DNA from 3 places in the Streptococcus sp. SCPM-O-B-23252 (M501) genome. Region 3 is predicted to be linked to each of the others. Evidence: predicted binding sites of a transcription regulator. Region 3 holds the regulator's gene; each other region holds the start of a gene.

Region 1 (4,377 bases), 870 kb from region 3:
GAAGAGCGTGAGTGAAAGTCCTTGGTCTACGTGCTCAGTTGCAGCAGCATAGACGTCGATGACTTTTCGCATATCCATGTCGTAGGCAGAAGTGTAGTAAGGAATGGTTTCTGTTGACAAACCAGCAGCAGGGTAGTAGATCTTACCGATTTTCTTCTCTTGGCGTTCTTCAATCCGTTGTGTGATTGGGTGGATAGAAGCAGATACGTCATTGATGTAGCTGATAGAACCATTTGGTGCGACAGCCAAGCGGTTTTGGTGGTAAAGACCATCTGCCTTGACTTTATCGCGGAGTTCAGCCCAGTCTTCTGCACTAGGAATGAAGATATCCTTAAAGAGTTCTTTGACGCGATCAGATTTTGGAACAAACTCTCCGGTCGTGTACTTATCAAAGTAGCTACCGTTGGCATAGTCTGATTTTTCAAAGTTGTGGAAGGTAACGCCCCGTTCACGTGCGATGTTGTTTGATTCGACGAGAGTCCAGTAGTTCATGAGCATGAAGTAGATGCTCGTAAACTCAACAGATTCAGGTGATCCATACTCGATCAATTGTTGGGCAAGGTAGCTGTGAAGTCCCATGGCTCCAAGACCAAAGGTATGAGCTTGGCTATTTCCGTGGTCAATTGTTGGAACAGCAACGATATGAGAGCTATCTGTAACGAAGGTCAAAGCACGAACCATGGCACGAATCGAACGACCAAAATCAGGTGAAGTCATCATGTTAACCACGTTGGTTGAACCAAGGTTACATGAGACGTCAGTCCCCATTTTAATGAATTCTTGAGCATCGTTAATCAAGCTTGGCTCTTGAACCTGGAGGATCTCTGAACACAAGTTACTCATGATGATCTTTCCATCAATAGGGTTTGCCCGGTTAGCAGTATCGATGTTAACTACATATGGGTAACCAGATTCTTGTTGCAATTTAGAAATTTCAGTTTCCAAATCACGGGCCTTAATTTTTGTCTTGCGGATGTTCGGATTAGCAACCAACTCATCGTATTTTTCAGTGATGTCGATGTAGTTAAATGGCACTCCGTATTCACGCTCTACAGAGTAAGGGCTGAAGAGGTACATTTCTTCATTCTTACGAGCCAACTCGTAGAACTTGTCTGGCACGACGACACCAAGTGAAAGGGTCTTAACACGAACTTTTTCATCGGCATTTTCCTTCTTAGTAGAAAGGAAGGAGATGATATCTGGGTGGAAGACATTGAGGTAAACTACACCAGCCCCTTGGCGTTGTCCCAATTGGTTAGAGTAAGAGAAGCTATCTTCGAAGAGTTTCATGACTGGCACGACCCCAGAAGCAGCTCCTTCATAGCCCTTGATTGGTGCACCAGCTTCGCGAAGATTGCTGAGGGAGATTCCAACCCCACCACCGATACGTGAAAGTTGGAGGGCCGAGTTGATAGAGCGTCCGATCGCATTCATATCATCAGTTACCTGGATCAAGAAACAAGAAACCAATTCCCCACGGCGGGCACGTCCAGCATTCAAGAAAGAAGGAGTAGCTGGTTGGTAGCGCTGGTGGATGATTTCATTTGCGATGTCTTTAGCAATTTCTTCATTTCCATCCGCAAAGTAGAGAGCATTGAAGAAGACGCGGTCTTCCATACTTTCGAGATAGTACTCTCCATCATTTGTTTTCAGAGCATACTGGTTATAGAATTTATAGGCAGCCATGAAGGACTTGAATTGGAAGTTTTGATCTTTGATAAATTGGGCCAATTCTTCCAAAAATTCAGGACGGTACTTCTGAATGAAGGCTGTTTCGATATAGTTGTGTTCAATAAGGTAGTTGATTTTATCCGTTATTGAATCAAAGGCCATGGTATTTGGCACAACATTTTCTTTGAAGAAAGCATCCAAGGCTTCTTTATCTTTATGAAGCATGATTTGACCGTTAACTGGACGGTTGATTTCATTATTAAGACGGAAGTAGGTTACGTCTTCAAGTGATTTTAATCCCATAATGTTCCTTTTTCTAATTCAAAAACAAAGGGGAGGCAAGCTCCCCTGTACAAGTAAAAGGGCTAGGGGAACACTGTAGTCGAGAACTACAGTAATCCATTCCCTAGACCAATCAGATCCTGTTTGATAGTTTTAAGATAATTTCTTGAGCTTAGCTGGTTGGAAGCCAGAGAAGACTTCATCTGCCGTTTGGATAACTGGTGCAGCGTTGAAACCAAGGTTCTTCACATGGTCTACAAACTCAGGTTGCTCATCTAGATTAATTTCACGGTATTCAACGTGATTGGTATCTAAAAAACGTTTGGTCATTTTACATTGAACGCAATTATTTTTTGAATAAATTGTCACCATAATGTGATCTAACTCCTCTAAATTCATAAATCTGTATCTAGTATAAACAAAAGGTTTTTCCTTGTCAAGAGTTTTAACTAAATATTGTGCACGTAAATTAACTATATCGGAGTATACCACAATATGTAGTATTGTAAGAATTAGTGAAAATTGAGGAAAACGTGATAAAATATAGGTTTTTTAAGTCAAAGGAATTCGAACTATTTTCCTAAAATTCTATATACTGTGTCCCTGAAAGCAATTCTATTTATTTAATAGAAGAAAGTAAAAAAAGTAGTTTAAAAGAAGAGAAAAAATGAGTGCTTCCTGTAAGTATTTTCAGTAAGTGTGTGATAAAAATCTTGAAAAATAATGAAGAAGATGATATAATAGCAAATTGTAAGGGTTATCACAGATAACTCAAAAACTAATTTTAAAAGGAGAGTCAAACTATGGCTTCTAAAGATTTCCACATCGTGGCAGAAACAGGTATCCACGCACGTCCAGCAACTTTGTTGGTTCAAACTGCTAGCAAATTTGCTTCAGATATTACTCTTGAATACAAAGGTAAATCAGTTAACTTGAAATCAATCATGGGTGTTATGAGCCTTGGTGTTGGTCAAGGAGCTGACGTTGTAATCTCAGCTGAAGGTGCTGACGCTGATGATGCTCTTGCAGCAATCGCTGAAACAATGGAAAAAGAAGGATTGGCATAAACATGACAGAAATGCTTAAAGGAATTGCAGCATCTGATGGTGTTGCCGTTGCTAAGGCATATCTACTTGTTCAACCCGACTTGTCATTTGAAACAATCTCAGTTGAAGATACAAATGCAGAAGAAGCTCGTTTGGATGCAGCTCTTGAAGCTTCACAGAACGAGCTTTCTCTTATTCGGGAGAATGCAGTAGCGAGCCTTGGTGAGGAAGCGGCACAAGTATTTGATGCTCACATGATGGTCCTTTCTGACCCTGAAATGGTTGGTCAGATCAAGGAAACAATTCGCACGAAGAAGGTGAATGCTGAGGCTGGTTTAAAAGAAGTCACAGACATGTTTATCACCATCTTTGAAGGAATGGAAGATAACCCATACATGCAAGAACGTGCAGCAGATATTCGCGACGTGACCAAACGTGTTCTTGCAAACTTGCTTGGTAAGAAATTGCCAAACCCTGCAACCATCAATGAAGAAGCAATCGTGGTTGCGCATGACTTGACTCCATCCGATACCGCTCAATTGAACAAACAGTTTGTTAAAGCCTTTGTTACAAACATTGGTGGACGTACAAGTCACTCAGCTATCATGGCGCGTACACTTGAAATTGCAGCGGTTCTTGGTACAAACAACATTACAGATCTTGTAAAAGATGGTGATGTGTTGGCTGTATCTGGAATCACTGGTGAAGTGGTCATCAACCCAAGTGAAGAACAAATTGCAGCCTTTAAAGCAGCTGGTGAAGCTTACGCTAAACAAAAAGCTGAATGGGCTCTTTTGAAAGATGCCAAAACTGTTACTGCAGATGGCAAACACTTCGAGTTGGCTGCTAACATCGGTACACCTAAAGACGTTGAAGGTGTGAACGAAAATGGTGCAGAAGCTGTTGGTCTCTATCGTACTGAATTCTTGTACATGGATTCTCAAGATTTCCCAACTGAAGATGATCAATATGAAGCATACAAAGCGGTTCTTGAAGGAATGAACGGTAAACCTGTTGTCGTTCGTACAATGGATATCGGTGGGGATAAAGAACTTCCTTACTTCGATCTTCCTAAAGAAATGAACCCATTTTTGGGTTACCGTGCGTTGCGTATCTCTATCTCTGAAACAGGTAACCAAATGTTCCGTACACAATTGCGTGCTTTGCTTCGTGCATCTGTTCACGGTAAATTGCGGATCATGTTCCCAATGGTTGCTTTGTTGACAGAGTTCCGTACAGCTAAAGGTATTCTGGAAGAAGAAAAAGCGAAATTGGTTGCGGAAGGTGTTGCCGTTGCTGACGACATCGAAGTAGGGATCATGATCGAAATCCCAGCAGCAGCGATGTTGGCTGATCAATTTGCCAAAGAAGTTGACTT
Region 2 (4,377 bases), on a different contig from region 3:
CTTCTATCAATTCCTTGCTGCCCTCTTGGGTTTCTCTCTTGTCTTTTATCCCTTAGGCTACATCACCGTGTGGAACGGCTCTTTTGGATATGCGATTCATCAGACCTTGTATAGTCTTCGCTCCCTCCAGTTTGATGCGGGGCACCTATTTGCCAACTTAGTTTATTACTGTTTATTGCTGTTAACGCTTGGTTTTGCTTCAGCTTTCGTCATGTCCTTCCGAAAAGTATCGACAAGTGGTCAACGTTTGATCCGGTTTATGAGTTGGTTTGGTCTTCCGCTAGTTGTTGCAATTGTGGTTGGTACACCAGAGCAAGGGGCCTATCAGTTACTTAGCTTGTTACCTTTTGGTCTTCCCTTATTCGCTCTTTGGTTTGCCGGGGATGAGTCCACTTATCAGCGCCGGAAGATGAAGAATAATTCTATCTGGGAGCTTTATTTCTCCAGTCAAGCCTTCCTACCGATCTTAGCAATAGGTTATTTAGTTGGGTATCCAGTTGTGAATCAATTGGTTCTCCAAAACAACCTAGCGAGTGAACGAAGTACGATTGCCCACTATATCAAGAGTCATAGTGATTCCAAGGATACCATATATGCTTGGGATCAGACGGCCCATCTCTATCAGGAAAGTGGTCGCTTGGCCGCTTCAGCCCTTCTAACTCCGACAGCCTATCTGGGGCCGAAGGAAAACCGAACTAATCTGACGAATCAGATTAAGCAAGACAAGCCGAAGTTTATTGTGGTCAATAAGGACCTAGATGTAACGTCTGCTATGCAAAAGGTTTTAACCCAAAGTTATGAAAAAGTGAACCAGCAGGGTTCGCATTACACCTTGTACCAATATAAATAGACTATCAATATCTTGTGGTTTGAAAATGAAATGACATTTTTTGACACAAGATATTGATTTTTTATTTTTGAGTGATATAATATGGAGTGAATTCTATTTGTATAAAAAAGAAAGTGGGCGAGCTTATGATAACGTTACGAGAAGAGCATATCCAAAGTCTCCCCCAACTCTTTGTAGAAAAGAGAGATGGGCGGAAGGTCAAGTTTGATGTCGATAAAATTTACCGTGCTTTGGTCAAAGCGACAGAAGAAGTGACCGGTCTCACTCCGGCCTTGGAAGCGAAATTAGAAACCGTAACAGACCGGATTGTGGCTGAAATTTTGGAACGCTTCCCTCGTGGCGTAAAAATTTACGAGATTCAAAATGTCGTTGAGCATGAGTTGTTGCAAGCCAATGAATATGCGATTGCCGAGAGCTATATTACCTATCGCACGCAGCGTGATTTTGAGCGCTCAAAGGCAACGGATATCAACTTTACCATCGGCAAGCTCCTCAACAAGGACCAAGCTGTCGTTAATGAAAATGCCAATAAGGACAGCGATGTTTTTAATACCCAGCGCGATTTGACAGCAGGAATTGTCGGCAAGTCTATTGGTCTTAAAATGTTGCCCAAACACGTAGCCAATGCCCACCAAAAAGGGGATATCCACTACCATGATTTGGACTATAGCCCTTACACTCCGATGACCAACTGTTGTTTGATCGATTTTGAAGGCATGCTGCGCAATGGTTTTAAGATTGGGAATGCAGAAGTAGAAAGTCCCAAGTCCATCCAAACTGCAACGGCACAGATCTCGCAAATCATTGCCAATGTAGCCTCTAGCCAGTATGGCGGTTGCTCAGCTGACCGGATCGACGAAGTCTTGGCTCCTTATGCAGAAAAGAATTATCAGAAGCACTTGAAAGATGCAGAGGAGTGGGTTCTCCCTGAAAAACGCGAGGACTATGCTTGGAGCAAGACTCAAAAAGATATCTATGATGCCATGCAATCCTTGGAGTACGAGATCAATACCCTCTTTACCTCAAATGGGCAAACGCCCTTTACTTCGCTGGGCTTTGGGCTTGGAACCAATCGCTTCGAACGGGAAATTCAAAAGGCCATTCTGGAAATTCGAATCAAAGGACTTGGTTCAGAACACCGGACCGCTATTTTCCCTAAGTTGATTTTTAGTTTAAAAAGAGGCCTCAACTTAGAACCAGGTAGTCCCAACTACGACATCAAGCAGTTGGCCTTGGAATGTGCGACCAAACGCATGTATCCAGACGTTTTGTCTTATGACAAAATTGTTGAGTTGACGGGCTCCTTCAAGGTGCCCATGGGATGTCGTTCTTTCCTTCAAGGTTGGAAGGATGAAAATGGTGTGGAAGTCAATTCTGGTCGGATGAACCTAGGGGTTGTGACAGTCAATCTCCCTCGGATTGCCTTGGAGTCAGAAGGGAATAAAGAAAAGTTCTGGGAAATTTTTAATGAGCGGATGAACATCGCGGAAGATGCTTTGATCTATCGGGTAGAGCGGACCAAGGAAGCGACTCCAGCCAATGCCCCAATTCTCTACCAATATGGCGCTTTTGGGAAGCGTTTGGGTAAATATGCCCAGGTAGACCAGCTCTTCCGTCATCGCAGAGCAACCATTTCACTCGGCTATATTGGATTGTATGAAGTAGCGACTGTCTTTTATGGTCCAAATTGGGAAGAAAATCCAGAAGCCAAACAATTTACAATCGAAATCATTAAGGATATGAAGAAACGGGTCGAAGAATGGTCCGACCAATATGACTACCACTTCTCAATCTATTCGACGCCATCAGAAAGTTTGACAGACCGCTTCTGTCGCCTGGATACGGAGAAATTTGGGAAGGTTCCGGATATCACAGACAAGGAATACTACACCAATAGTTTCCACTACGATGTCCGCAAGAACCCAACCCCATTTGAGAAGCTGGATTTTGAAAAAGTCTATCCAGAAGCTGGGGCGACTGGTGGTTTCATCCACTATTGTGAATACCCTGTGCTCCAACAAAATCCAAAAGCCCTTGAGGCGGTTTGGGATTATGCTTATGACAGGGTTGGTTATCTCGGAACCAATACCCCAATTGACCGTTGCTATAAGTGTGACTTTGAAGGAGACTTCACGCCAACCGAGCGGGGCTTCACCTGTCCTAATTGTGGCAATAGCGATCCGAAAACAGTTGATGTGGTTAAAAGGACCTGTGGCTATCTTGGAAACCCACAAGCTCGCCCCATGGTCAATGGTCGTCATAAGGAAATCGCTGCGCGGGTCAAACACATGAATGGGTCCACGATCAAATCAGCTGGACACCAAGTGACAGATTAGAAAAGGAAGATTATGGGAAAATACCAACTAGACGATAAGGGCAAGGCCCAGGTTCAACGATTCCACGAAAAGCATTCGACAGGCGGAATCAATAAAAAAGACCGAGTAGCCAGCCTAAGAGAGCAATTTTTAAAAAAGACTAAGAAAAAATAAAAGTGAGAGTTCGCTCTCGCTTTTCTCGTATGAGGAGGTAAAGATGGAATTACGCAGACCAACTCTAGCAGATAAAGAAACTGTATTAGACATGATGGCAGAGTTTGAAGCGAATCAATCAGCTCACGATGGCGGATTTTGGGATGCTGAGAACTTTGACTACGAAGAGTGGTTGGAGACAAATATGCAAAAAGAAATGGGAATAAATTTGCCTGAAAATCGTGTTCCATCAATTCAGTACGTATTGTTTGATAAATCAGGCCATGCTTTAGGTTTTTTGAATCTACGGCTGAGACTAAATGAGGGGTTGCTGAATTATGCTGGTCATATCGGCTATAGTATCCGTCCCTCTGCGCGTGGGCAAGGATTGGCAAAAGAGCAGCTGCGGCAAGGCTTGCAAGTAGCCAAAAGTAAAAATATCAAACGTGCTTTAGTGACTTGTGATAGTGACAATGCTGCCAGTCGAGCAGTGATTCTGACTAATGGCGGAGCTTTAGAGGATGTTCGAGGCGGGAAAGAGCGCTATTGGATTGATTTAGATTGAGGAAAGTTTATGAAGTTACAACGACCAACTTTAGAAGATAAAGACGCGATTTTAGAGATGATTACTGAGTTCGATGCTGCAAAATCCTATATGCACGGTGGCATGGGCTCCACTTGGAAGCGAGCAAAGGATTTTGCGGATTGGTTGCGAATTGTAGAGCAGCAGGAGGATACTGAGAATCTGCCAGAATGCTGGGTTCCTACCATTCAATTTTTATCCTTTGATGAGACTGGCTACCCTCTGGGCTTTTTAGCCCTGCGCTTGTCCTTGAATGACAAATTATTTGTAGAGGGTGGTCACATTGGCTATTCCATCCGGCCCAGTCAACGCAGAAAGGGCTTGGCTAAGTTGCAGCTAGAGCTAGGACTAGCAGAGGCTCGAAAACAAGGACTAGAACGAGTGCTGATTACCTGTGATGAAGACAACGAAGCTAGCCGTCGCACGATTCTATCTGCTGGCGGTGTTTACGAAAATACAATCGACAGAAGTCAGCG
Region 3 (4,377 bases):
TAATTTCTCGAGCAAGGCCCGTTTTTGTTGTTCCAAATCAGCCTGTTCTTCCTGGCTGGTCTGATTGGTATAGTTAGGCTGACTCCACTTAGGAACATTGGTTTTTCCAGTCGCTTGTCCACTCTTAGTTGCTTTCTCTTTTGCTTTTTGTGTATGAGAGTCTTGGCGCTGGCGGATCTTCAGGACAGCCTCCTCGGCCGTTTTAATCCCCTCATACGCAAAATCATTCCCAACCTTTAAAGCATATTTTTCATTGAGATTGGCAGAAGCAACCTTATTAAAGGTCAAGAGCAAAATCACGTTTATGACTTCATCTAAGAGACCTAACTGGGCCAAATCAGAAATCACCTTACGCTCAGATTGGGTCACGACAGCCTTACGCGCTTTTTTAATTCCTGCTAAAAATTGGAGACTAGTCCTATTTTTAGCTTCTCGGATAATGGCTCTTTCCTGCGGAGTGAACTCATCCTTACCGTTTTCCTGTGGTTGTTGGGTTAGTTTCTGTCTCATCCGCTTGGTCGAAATGATCAAATTAGCCGCTGTCTCCTTGGCCAAGAGATAGGTCTCATACCAAGTCCAATTCTTCTCTTCTGTGATGGCATAGAGAACCAAGAGGTCTTCTTGTTCGTTCTCAAAACGGAGACCATCTCGCGCCATTAATTGTTTAAAGTGCTCCAAACTGAAGGAAGATGTTTTCTTCTGATGGGTCGAAACTCCATCAATCCCAAAGACAGAGGCAAAGTTCACCTTCCGTTTTTCGCCCTCTGGTTTTTCAGGAAGCAAGTCACGAACTGCCGCTTCTCCTATTTTTTTCTCCAGCAATTTCTGATAAGCAACATTGGCAAAAAATTGATCTGCTTCTAGCGGAGCCAAAAATCGGAACTGAAGTCCTTCATCTGTCTCAAAAACCTCTAGTAAATTCATGGCAATCAAACGGTCTAGACTTTCGAGAAAATGAGCGAACCCTAGATCCAAATGATTTAAAACAACAGCAATCAGCCGTTTTTCTTTCCCCTGATCATAGAGACTCAGCAGAAAAGTATATAATTGACTTGCTTGAACACCTAATATTGGTCCATACAGATGCGTGAAAGAGGCTCCTGTAGGCGCTAAATAATTATTCTTCAAGAAAGAAAATGAAGTATTGGGCTTCATCTATTTTTCCTTTTTCTTCTTCGTTCCTTTGGTAATCTGCTTTAAGAGACTTTCCAATTCACCAACATCCTTGAAACTACGATAGACACTCGCAAATCGAACATAGGTAATTTCGTCCAATTCTGCTAACTCGTCCATGACAAGTGATCCGATATAGTCACTCTGGATCTCATTTTCACTCTGACTACGAATCTTTTGTTCGATTCGCCCCACAATTTCCTCAATTTCGTCACTCGACACGGGACGTTTCTGAGCAGATCGAATAATCCCATTAAATATTTTATCTCTAGAAAACTGTTCCCGGGTGCCATCTTTTTTCACCACAACAAGAGTCCGCTCTTCTACTCGTTCATAAGTGGTGAAGCGATGATGACATTCATCACATTCTCTTCTTCTACGAATCGTTTTCCCGTCTTCTGCCTGGCGACTATCTACAACACTAGACTTATTTCCGCCACATTTTGGACACCGCATGGACACCCTCCTTATCGTTTCTTAATACTTTATTCTATCATATTTAGGGCTAAAGTGAAAGCAAGGGAAATAAAGAAAATCCCTAGCCTCCTGGAGGGATAGGGATTTGAATATTATGGTAAATACAAGTCAGCTGACAAACCATAATGGTCGCTAACGAGAGGCTGACTAGAACCATCAAACACAACTTCTAGCCGTTCGATAACCCATTCTTTTGAGGTGAAAATATAATCAATCCGCAAGGGTACTTGATTATCATCCCATCCATCAATTCCAGGACCTACAGTGTAAGTCCCCTTGGTCTGGCGAGCTTCAATAAAGCTATCTTGAAGAGCTAGCGGGCTCGCTAAAATGGCTTCATAACCTTCTTGCCCAGCTGGATTATTAAAGTCCCCAGCTAAAATCAAAGGCTTTTGCAATTGGCTAAAGCGTTCTTCTAAACGCGCCCACTCTTGCTGGAAGCCTTTGTCCCACCAAGAGAGGTGAACACTGGCAACAGCAATGTCTTTCCCATCAACTTGGGTTTCTGCAATGGCAATCCGTCGTGTATGATAATCTGTTGGATCATTCACATCTGAAACCAAGAGTTCGCTTGCCTGGATTGGGGTACGCGATAGAATCGCCACGCCTTCATGATAACGGTCATAGCCGATATGGTTATAAGCCCATGTCCAGTGGTAGCTCAATCCTTCTTCTTCTAATTTTTCAACTAAACAACGAACATAGTGATCCTGATGGATCGGCTCCGCAGAAGGAGTTGGATGGTACAAGTCATTAACAGGAACAACTGGACTTTCGATGGTCTGATTTATTTCTTGGAAACAAATCACATCGTATTGCTTTGCAAGAATGTCTTTTAATAAGTCCTCAAATTTTTGTTGGGGATTTTCTTCCATCCAACTATGAGTGTTTAAAGTTAAAAATTTCATGATCCTACTCTCCTAATAGAGAATTCCCTGTATCCAATAGATACAAGGAATAACTCTCATAGATTATAATTCAACCTTAGCAACCACAGCATCTGCTGGAAGTTGACCAGTTTGTGTAAGAGTGACAGATTGAATAGCTGCACCATTTGTGAAGACTACAACTGTTGTAGTTGCACGTCCAGCTTCACGAATAGCATCCAAATCTGCTTCTACCAATAGGTCTCCCGCCGCCACTGTTTGGCCTTCTTCTACCTTCACTGTGAAAGGTTTACCTTCCAGACTTACAGTATCAAGACCGATGTGAACGAGGACTTCAAGACCAGATTCTGTTACCAAACCAAGCGCATGTTTGGTAGGGAAGACGCTTGTCACCTTACCAGCTACTGGTGAAACAATCTGACCATTTGCTGGTTCAACTGCAAATCCGTCACCCATCATTTTTTGTGAGAAGACTGGATCTTGAACTTTTTCTAATTCAATGACTTGTCCTTCAGCAACTGAGTGAACTTCTTCCGTCACCCCTTTAAAGGCAACTTCTGCTTGTTGAGCCGCTGTCTTTTGACTTGGAAGAGTTTCAGGAATCACTTCACCTGAGTCTAACAAATCTTGGATATCTGATTTCAAGACGTCCGCTTTTGGACCGTAAATCGCTTGGACACCTTGTCCTTTCATGACAAGTCCCATTGCTCCTTCAGCCTTCCATTGTTCTTCTGTTCCGACTTTTGTTTCGTCTTTAACAGTCACACGAAGACGAGTCATACATGCATCTACATCGACGATATTGGCACGACCACCAAGAAGGTTGATCACGTTAACTGCTTGAGAAGCAGCGGCCACTTTACCTGAACCTGAAGTTTCAGATGCATCTACATCTCCTTCAGCTTGTTCGTAGTTTCCATTACGTCCAGGAGTTGCGTAGTTAAATTTCTGGATCATGAAGTTTGCAATGAAGTACATGATCACAGCAAAGAGAATCGTTACCCAAATGAAGTTAAAGATGTCCATACCAAGGCCAGCTTTAATGGTCATTGGTGTACGAGTCAAGAACTCAATTGATCCAAATGAATGGACACGGAGATTGACGATATCTGCCATCGCGAAGGCTGCACCTTGTACCACTGCATAAACGAGGTAAAGAGGCATTGCTACGAACATAAACATGTACTCGATTGGTTCTGTAACCCCTGTGAGGAAGGTTGCAAGAGCAGTCGCAATCATCATCCCTTTGTATTTGTGTTTCTTATCAGGGTCTACATTACGGTAAATGGCAAGGGCAACCCCCATCAAGATACCGAATGAACCGATCATTTGTCCCACTTTGAAACGAGCAGGTGTGACAGTATCCAACAAGTGTTGGTAAGTAGCAGGGTCAGAAACTTTTGTATTTCCTAAGTCTGTAATCCAAGCCAACCAAAGTGGATCTTGACCAAATACTTGAGTGCCTTTTGCTGCACCAGTTAACACTTCATAAGTACCACCCAATTGTGTGTAGTTGATTGGGATAGTCAACATGTGGTGAAGACCAAATGGAAGCAAGAGACGTTCCAAGGTACCGAAAGCAAATGGTGCTAAGATTGGAGCAGTCTCTTTTGAGTTAGCAATCCAAATACCAAAGTTGTTAATTCCTGTTTGGACTACTGGCCATAAGAATGACAAGATAAGAGCCACAATTGCAGAACGAAGGATAACGACAAATGGAACAAAGCGTTTCCCGTTAAAGAATGATAGGGCATCTGGTAACTTGCGGTAGTTGTAGTATTTGTTAAAGGCTGTTGCCCCTACAAAACCGGCAATAATCCCAACGAAAACTCCCATATTC

What was found. The regulator NrdR, encoded in region 3, represses ribonucleotide reductase genes. The targets are predictions, from matches to a motif close to ACACNATATATNGTGT.
Region 1: the regulator NrdR is predicted to act here: its motif matches at 2,442-2,457, upstream of nrdH (glutaredoxin-like protein NrdH).
Region 2: the regulator NrdR is predicted to act here: its motif matches at 894-909, upstream of nrdD (anaerobic ribonucleoside-triphosphate reductase).

The regions. Positions count from the first base shown of each region.
Region 1 covers NZ_JBYQGS010000001.1:1,129,630-1,134,006, reverse strand. Annotated here, with positions in the region: gene nrdE (class 1b ribonucleoside-diphosphate reductase subunit alpha) at 1-1,974, opposite strand, end outside; gene nrdH (glutaredoxin-like protein NrdH) at 2,107-2,325, opposite strand; gene AC3E6G_RS05490 (phosphocarrier protein HPr) at 2,757-3,020, shown strand; gene ptsP (phosphoenolpyruvate--protein phosphotransferase) at 3,023-4,377, shown strand, end outside.
Region 2 covers NZ_JBYQGS010000006.1:5,354-9,730, forward strand. Annotated here, with positions in the region: gene AC3E6G_RS09175 (MFS transporter) at 1-850, shown strand, start outside; gene nrdD (anaerobic ribonucleoside-triphosphate reductase) at 976-3,186, shown strand; gene AC3E6G_RS09185 (hypothetical protein) at 3,199-3,339, shown strand; gene AC3E6G_RS09190 (GNAT family N-acetyltransferase) at 3,383-3,883, shown strand; gene AC3E6G_RS09195 (GNAT family N-acetyltransferase) at 3,893-4,377, shown strand, end outside.
Region 3 covers NZ_JBYQGS010000001.1:258,800-263,176, reverse strand. Annotated here, with positions in the region: gene AC3E6G_RS01235 (replication initiation and membrane attachment family protein) at 1-1,155, opposite strand, end outside; gene nrdR (transcriptional regulator NrdR) at 1,156-1,629, opposite strand; gene AC3E6G_RS01225 (endonuclease/exonuclease/phosphatase family protein) at 1,743-2,558, opposite strand; gene AC3E6G_RS01220 (PTS transporter subunit IIBC) at 2,622-4,377, opposite strand, start outside.